2 regions of the Hoeflea sp. CAU 1731 genome follow, and region 2 is predicted to be linked to the other one. Evidence: predicted binding sites of a transcription regulator. Region 2 holds the regulator's gene; the other holds the start of a gene.
The links. The regulator LexA, encoded in region 2, represses DNA repair genes until DNA is damaged. The targets are predictions, from matches to a motif close to TGTTCNNNNTGTGTTCNG.
Positions count from the first base shown of each region.

Region 1: the regulator LexA is predicted to act here: its motif matches at 1,573-1,590, upstream of AAFN47_RS20030 (ImuA family protein).

Region 1 covers NZ_JBDQQS010000013.1:93,344-97,383, forward strand. Annotated here, with positions in the region: gene acs (acetate--CoA ligase) at 1-500, opposite strand, end outside; gene AAFN47_RS20025 (DUF1013 domain-containing protein) at 737-1,441, shown strand; gene AAFN47_RS20030 (ImuA family protein) at 1,603-2,448, shown strand; gene AAFN47_RS20035 (Y-family DNA polymerase) at 2,342-3,931, shown strand; gene AAFN47_RS20040 (error-prone DNA polymerase) at 3,928-4,040, shown strand, end outside.
Region 2 covers NZ_JBDQQS010000001.1:711,250-715,289, reverse strand. Annotated here, with positions in the region: gene AAFN47_RS03420 (chorismate-binding protein) at 1-731, shown strand, start outside; gene lexA (transcriptional repressor LexA) at 768-1,481, opposite strand; gene AAFN47_RS03410 (autotransporter outer membrane beta-barrel domain-containing protein) at 1,668-3,986, opposite strand.

The DNA of each region.
Region 1 (4,040 bases), on a different contig from region 2:
GGGGAGAATCCGCCGAAGACGATCGAGTGGATCGCTCCGATCCGGGCGCAGGCCAGCATCGCATAGGCGGCCTCGAGGATCATCGGCATGTAGATGGTGACGCGGTCGCCCTTCTTCACGCCATTGGATTTCATCACATTGGCGAGCCGGCAGACCTGTTCGTAAAGTTCGTTGTAGGTGACCTTTTTGTCTTCATAGGGATTATCGCCTTCCCAGATGATGGCGACCTGGTCTCCACGCTTCTTCAGATGCCGGTCGATGCAATTGTAGGAAACGTTGGTGACGCCGTCCTCGTACCATTTGATCAGCACGTCGCCGGTGAAGCTCGTGTTCTTGACTTTGGTGTACGGCTTGAACCAGTCGATGCGCTTGCCGTGCTTTTTCCAGAACTTCTCCGGATTTTTGATGCTCTGTTGATACCAGTCGAGATAGGTTTCGTTGTCGATCAGAGCGCGTTTCTTGACGGACTTCGGTACTTTATGTGTCTTGGGTTCGAACATACGATCCTCCTTCGCTGTCAGTCTCCGACGGTCGCTCCTGCAGGCGTCCGCCCCCGGTCTTTGTCTCCCCTTAATAGCAGGTGAAACACCGAGGGCAATTAGACAAATGGCCGTGATGGTTCTTCTCTTCGTTGCATTCGGCGCGAAACGTCGTTATATAGCGCGTCAATTCCCGGAAATTGTGGTGATCTACCACGACCCGCTTACCGGAGCGGGCGGACAGGAGAAGTATATTCATGTCACAACAACTGCTTATGCCCAAAGCTACAGCGGTCTGGCTGGTCGACAACACGGCTTTGACCTTCGACCAGATCGCCCAGTTCTGCAAGCTGCATCCGCTGGAAGTCAAGGCGATCGCCGACGGCGAATCGGCGCAGGGCATCAAGGGGCTCGACCCGATCCAGACCGGTCAGCTTTCGCGCGACGAAATCGCTGCGGGCGAAACCGATTCCGGACACAAGCTGAAGCTTTCAAATCCGAAGGTGCATGTTCCCGAACTCAAGCGCAAAGGTCCGCGCTACACACCGGTCTCCAAGCGCCAGGATCGGCCCAACGCCATTTTGTGGCTGGTGCGCAATCATCCGGAGCTGCGCGACGCGCAGATATCGCGTCTGGTTGGCACGACCAAGTCGACAATCGAGCAGATTCGCAATCGCACGCACTGGAATTCGGCCAATTTGACGCCGCTCGACCCGGTGACGCTCGGCCTTTGCACCCAGATCGATCTCGATCTCGAGGTGGAGAAGGCCGCCAGGGAAAGGCCGTCCGAAGTGGTCGCCAAGCCCGACGATACCTTGTTGCCGGCGCAGGAAACCGAGAAGATGGTTTTCGATGCCTCGCCTCCCGCCCCCAGGGAGGAAGAGAAGGAGATCGACGCCGCCGCGGTCTTCGCCAAACTCAGTTCGCTGAAGAGCGACAAGAGCGACGATCAGCCGGAATAATCATAATCATCGGCTCGCATCGAGTCTGTTTGGAACAGCGTCAGCGGCGCGATTCTGCGCAGCGCTGGCGCCTGTCCGGGTTTTCAGACTCGTGGTTGCTTGACTCCCACTCGTGATTTTGGAATCTATTGTAGAACAAAACATGAACAAGTGGACTGACAATGCGACGCGATCAGGCGAAGCAGACGATCGGGATATTACGTGACGCCGTCGCCGGAATTGATCGCCGGCATGCCGGCGTCGGCGGCGCGGCGTGGACGGATGGTTCTGCCGATGGCGGGGTGGGGTTCGGTTTCCCGCCCCTCGACGATGTCTTCGAAGGCGGCTTTCCCGCCCATGCCCTGCACGAGATTCGCTGCCCGCTGACCCGGGATATCAGCGCCGCTACAGGCTTTCTGGCGGCAGTGCTTGTCGCCTGTCTGAAGGACAGACAGGGCCCGGTCGTCTGGATCGCCGATCCGGCGGCGCGCCTGGAAAGCGGCGAGATCTTTCCGGCGGGACTTTCCATGTTCGGCGTCGATCCGTCGCGTTTGCTTGTCATCCATCCTGCGGAATTGAAGTCGGCGCTCTGGGCAAGCGACGAGGCCGCCGGATGCCATGATCTGGCGGCGGTGATCTTCCACCTGCGCGGCAATCCCGGCCTTTGCGACATGACGGCGACGCGTCGCCTGATGATGAAGGCGCGTGACAGCAGGGTCTTCGCCTGCATTCTCAGGCAGGCTGGGGAAGAAGAAGCGAGCGCGGTCGCCACGCGCTGGCGCGTGCAGGCGCGACCGTCGCTTGCCGACGCCATATTCGAAGGGGGCATCGGTCCATTGCGGCTGGACCTTGCCCTCGAACGCAACCGACATGGCCGGACGGGGCAATGGGCCATTGTATGGAATCACCGGAGTCGCCGCTTTGAACAGGTCCCAACGCATTTTGTCGATCGCCCTGCCCTGCCTTTCGATCGATCGCATGGCGCGCCGCAAAAGGGGCAGGTCGTGGCGCTTGACCGGGCGTCCTGACGTCCCGCCGCTCGCCGCCATTTCCAGGATCAGGAACGCCCAGCGCATCGTCGCCGTCGAGGAAGAGGGTGAGCGGGCGGGGCTGCGTGGCGGCCAGAGCCTGAGCGACGCCCGGGCGCTGGCGCCTGATCTCGACAGTTTCGACCATGATGCGGAGGCCGACATGGCCCTGCTCACATCGGTCGCCATATGGTGTGACCGCTACACGCCGCTGGTCGCGATCGATCAGCCGTCGGATGCGATTGCCGGCGGTTGCGGCGGCCTTTTCCTGGACATTTCCGGCTGCGTTCATCTCTTCGGCGGCGAGCAGGCCATGCTCGACGACGTGACCGCCCGTCTGCGTGGCGCAGGATTTGCCGCCCAGGCGGCGATCGCCGACACGGCCGGGGCGGCCTGGGCGGCCGCGCGCTATGGAGACAGGCGGATCGTAGAGCCGGGCGACCAGCTGACCGCCCTCGGCGGCCTGCCGCTCGCCGCGCTCCGGCTCGATCCCGACTGCATCGACATGCTGGGCAAGCTCGGCCTGCGCACGATCGGCTGTATCGCGGATTTGCCCCGGGCGCCGCTTGCCGCCCGCTTCGGCGCTCAGCTCTTGCGACGGCTCGACCAGGCGCTCGGCCGCGAGGAGGAGGTCATTCAGCCACGGCTGCCGACGGCGGAATTGTCGTCGGAGAAGATCTTCGCCGAGCCGATCGCCCTGCAGGAGGACATCGAACGGACGATCGGTCTGCTCGCCGCCAATTTGCAGCCTTTGATGGATGCGAGACAGGTCGGCGCCCGCCGGCTCGAATTGCGGCTCTTCCGGGTGGACGGCAAGGTCGCCGCGATCGAGGTCCGGTCCGCTGGCCCGGTTCGCACGCCCGATCGCATCCAGATGTTGTTTCGCGAGCGAATCGCCGGTTTCCACGAGGATCTCGACGCTGGGTTCGGCTTCGACCTGATCCGGCTGAATGTTCTGGAAAGCCAGGAACGGCTGGCTCGGCAGGACGATCTCGTCGCGGGCGGGGATGCGCATGAGGCCTTCGACAGCCTGGTCGACCGGCTGGGCGCCCGCCTCGGCGTCGATCGCGTGCTGCGCTTCGCCTCAGCCGACACGCATATTCCCGAACGCAGTTTCGGTCTTGTTTCGGCCGCAGGAGATCGTCCGGACAGCTCCGGTTTTGCGGTCGCCGCCGAGGCGCCCTGCGTTCTCACACGGCCGCTTCTGCTGTTCGATCGCCCGGAGCCTGTCGAGGCAATCGCCGAAGCTCCGGACGGACCGCCGGTCCGTTTCCGCTGGCGCAGGGCGGTCTACCGCATCGTGCGTTCGGAAGGGCCGGAACGGATTGGCGCGCAATGGTGGCTGGAAGGCCGCGGCGGCCGGAGCCGCGACTATTATCGCGTGGAGGATGACGAAGGCCATCGCTTCTGGATATTTCGGCACGGCCTTTTCGGGAGCGAGACCACCCATCCGAAATGGTACATGCATGGCTTGTTTGCATGACTGCTCCCCGATACGCCGAACTCGCCGTGACGACGAATTTCTCCTTCCTGCGCGGCGCCTCGCATCCGGAGGAGATGGTGGCCGAAGCCGCGAGACTTGGTCTTGCGGG
Region 2 (4,040 bases):
GCCGCATGCGCAAGCTCGTCACGTCGCGCGTGGAAAACCGCGCGCTGTCGCCGGAATATGATCTGCTCGATATGGCAGAACGGCTCGCCGCCAAGCTGCCGTCCGCATTCGTCGCGCTCGTTCACCTGCCTGAAACCGGAAGCTGGCTCGTTGGAACGCCGGAGATCCTGCTTTCGTCCACGCCGGATGGCGTTGACACCATGGCGCTTGCCGGAACGCAGTGGGTCGGGCCGGATCCGGATCTAAGAAACATTGGCTGGCCGGACGGTTTGATCGAGGAACAGGCGCTCGTCAGCAACTATATTCGGCGCGCATTCCTGGAGCAGGGCATCGACGATTTCGAAGAGGTCGGACCGCGCACGGTTTCGGCGGCCAATCTGGTGCATCTCAGAACGATTTTCCGCAGAAGCGCGGACAGCCTCGACGCCGACCGGCTGGCGGGCCTCCTGCGCAGCCTGCATCCGACATCGGCCGTCTGCGGCATGCCGAAGCCGCCCGCGATTGAATTCCTGAAGCGGTTTGAAGGCTACGATCGCGGCTACTACACCGGCTATCTCGGACCAGTCGACTGGGACGGCTCGACAAAGCTCTACGTGAACCTGCGCACCGCGCAAATTCTCGGGCAGGAAATCAGCCTCTATGTCGGGGGCGGAATTGTTGAGACATCAAACCCCGCCCGCGAATGGATCGAGACGGTCGAAAAGACCAAGACGGTCGGGTCGATTATCTGAATATGGAGCGAGCAGGCCGGACCTGCTCGCTTGTTCCTAGTTGTAGGTGCGAATAAGCCCGACGAGCTTGCCCTGGATCTTGACCTGGTCCGGTCCGAAGATCCGCGTTTCGTAGGCGGGGTTGGCGGCCTCCAGCGCAATGGATGCGCCCTTGCGCCGAAAGCGCTTGAGCGTGGCTTCCTCTTCGTCGACCAGGGCGACGACGATCTCGCCGGGATTGGCCGTCGACGCGTTCTTGATCACAACCGTATCGCCGTCAAAGATGCCTGCCTCGATCATCGAGTCGCCCTTGACCTCGAGCGCATAGTGCTCGCCATTGCCGAGCATTTCCGGGGGAACGTTGATGTTGTGGGTGTTGTTCTGGATTGCGGATATCGGCACGCCGGCTGCGATGCGGCCCATGACAGGCACGCTGACGGACGAATTCGCCGCTTCCTTCGGCGCTTCCCGCACCAGTTTGGGATGCGTCTTGCCGAGGCTGCCTTCAATAACGCTTGGGGAGAAGCCCTTGCGCGGATGCAATCCCTGCGCAGCCATTTCCGGAAGCCTGATGACTTCCAGCGCTCTTGCGCGATTGGGCAGGCGGCGAATGAAGCCGCGTTCCTCAAGCGCTGTAATCAGACGGTGGATGCCCGATTTCGACGCGAGATCCAGCGCGTCCTTCATTTCATCAAATGACGGCGGTATGCCGGATTCCTTCATCCGCTCGTGAATGAACAGAAGCAGTTCGTGCTGCTTGCGCGTTAACATGCCCAATCCTCCGAATCGGCGAAACAAATACAGAACATACACTATATGTTCCATTTGTGTTCTGCAAGTGTATTGCGCAATTTGGTTAAGAATGGATTGAAAAGCGATCGCGCCGACGCACAGGGGTGCGTCGGCGCTCTTGATTTTGACAATGGAAAGCTGTCCGCCGCAGTCGACGCTGCGATCCTATTTCACCGGAAAAGGAATGCGCAGGTTGAGCGTTCCGCCATAGGACGTGGAGTCCTCATTGTAGGCGGCGGTGAACCGGCCTGTCAGGCTGGCCTTGCCGTCGAAGTCGATGGCGAGTTCGGCGCCGCCGGTGAAGAACGTCCCGTCGATATCGCCCGGTCCCGCAAAGCTCGTCGAGGAGCCAATCGCAGACACCGCGAAGGCGTCGTCGCTGAAGCCGGCGAAGGACACGCCGGCGAAGGGCTTGAACCGGATCGTGTTGCCGCCTGACTGCATTTCGAAGGGCAGGCCGGCTTCCAGCGTCCCGAAATAATAGGCCGAATCCCGCGCGCCGATCGTCGCGCCGTCGAAACCGGACACCCGGTAGCTGTCGGCCCGGTTCCAGAGCGCTCCGGCCTGACCAAGCACTTCCAGACCGACATAGCCGCCCATTTCGGACGCCGGTATTTCATAGGCGAACCCGCCGGTCGTCGCCAGGAATGATCCGTCTCCCGAGCCGCTGCCGGTGCGATAGTCGGGGCTCGACAGGCTGGTCTGTGTGACGCCGCCTAAAATGGCGGCATTCAGCGTGAACCGGCTGTTCGGAAAGTAGAAGGCGCGAACGCCGCCAAAGCCGGACGTCAGGTCCGTGTCGTGTTCGCCGTCGTCGATGCGTGAAGAATAGGACGCGCCCCCGCCGAACAGGCCGATGCTCCACATGGCGTTCACTGCATGATCATACCCGCCGACGCCGCCTCCGCCGGATGTGTCATAGCCGCTGTAAACGGTGGATGATCCGAAATCCGCTGCGCTGCCGAATCCGGTCAGCCAGAAGCCGCTTTCTCCGGCTTCAGGGCGGTCGTGATACAGCGTGCCGGTCATGTCGAAGAAGAAAGAACGCATCAGCGCGTTGCCGCTCTGGAAGGGCGTGGGATCGATCGTTACGATTTGTGTTGACGTCACGATCGCCGCAAAGCCGTTGAGATCGACGATTTCCGGCGCAGAGACGAAATTGACAAGCGATGCAACCGGGCTGTCAACGCTGAAACTGTCCGTGCCGTCGCCGAGGTCGACAAGCCCGACGATCCGCGAGCCGGTCCCGATCTGCAATGCGTCGTCGCCTTCGCCGAGATTGATGGCGACGCCGCCAAAGCCTTCGAGATAACCGTAATTGTAGATGGTTTGCGATTGCGTGTTGAGGGGATCGGTGTTGACCGCATGGTAGCCGATAATGCTGCCGGTGTTCGTGATGTAGGACGGCGCTGCGCCATCTTCATCGAAATCGACGCCGTCTTGCGAATCGATACCGCCGTTCTCCACCTCGATGCGGCCGGTGTTCAGCACCACACCGTCGTCGAAGTCGATGCCGTCCTGCGGATCGCCGGCGTTGTAGGGAATATAGATCGAGCCGTTGTTTTCGATCCAGGAATCGGTTGCCGTGTGAATGCCGTCGTCAAGGGCGGTGATCGAGCCGTTGTTGATGACCACGGCGCCGTCCGCATCCAGGTTTATGCCTTCGTCTGTGGCGTAGATCGCGCCATTGTTGATCGCGGTGCTGTCCAATTCCGCCTGAATGCCGTCGTCGGAGGCGTTCAGTGTTCCGTCATTGACGATAAAAGCGCCGTCACCGGCGTTTATTCCATCGCCGTCATAGGCGGTGACATCGCCCGAATTGTAGACTTCGCCGTTTTCCGCGACCTGAATGCCGTCGTCATATCCGATCGCCACGCCTTCATTCCTGATGTAGCCGTTATCCTCGGCCTTGAGGGCGTCGCCGTCATAAGCGGTCACGGTTCCCGTATTGATGATCTCGCCGTCATGCTCGATCTGGATCCCGTCATCGGAACCGGTGGCCGTTCCTTCGTTGAGGATAGAGGCGCCGTCGGCGGCCTTCAGGGCGTCGCCGTCATTCGCGGTGACGGTTCCCTCGTTGATGATTTCTCCACCATCCTCGATCTGCACGCCGTCGTCCGCTCCGATGATTTCACCGGTTTCGCTGTTGAGGACATAGGCGTCGTCATCGACGTTGACGCCATCGCCATTGCCGTCGATGACGCCGTTGTTCGTGACGCTGGCGTCGTCGCCGCCCTGCACGCCATGCTCGCCGCCGCCAGACAATATCGTTCCGTCATTGGTCAGCGTTCCATTATCGCCAAACCGGAATCCACGGTCTCCGCCGCCGTCCACGACGGCGCCTTCCTCCACGATAACCGTCACGTCCTCAACATTCTCGTCAACGAAGCCGGTGCTTGGACCGGTGCAGATCACCGTTTGTCCGTCGGTCGGCGAGGCTGGGTCGCAATCGGCCCGGGCGGCGGATACGGAGGTGAGTGTCAAGCAAGCGACGCCACACAGAAGTTGCGCCGCATGTGACGCCAAAGAACTTGATTT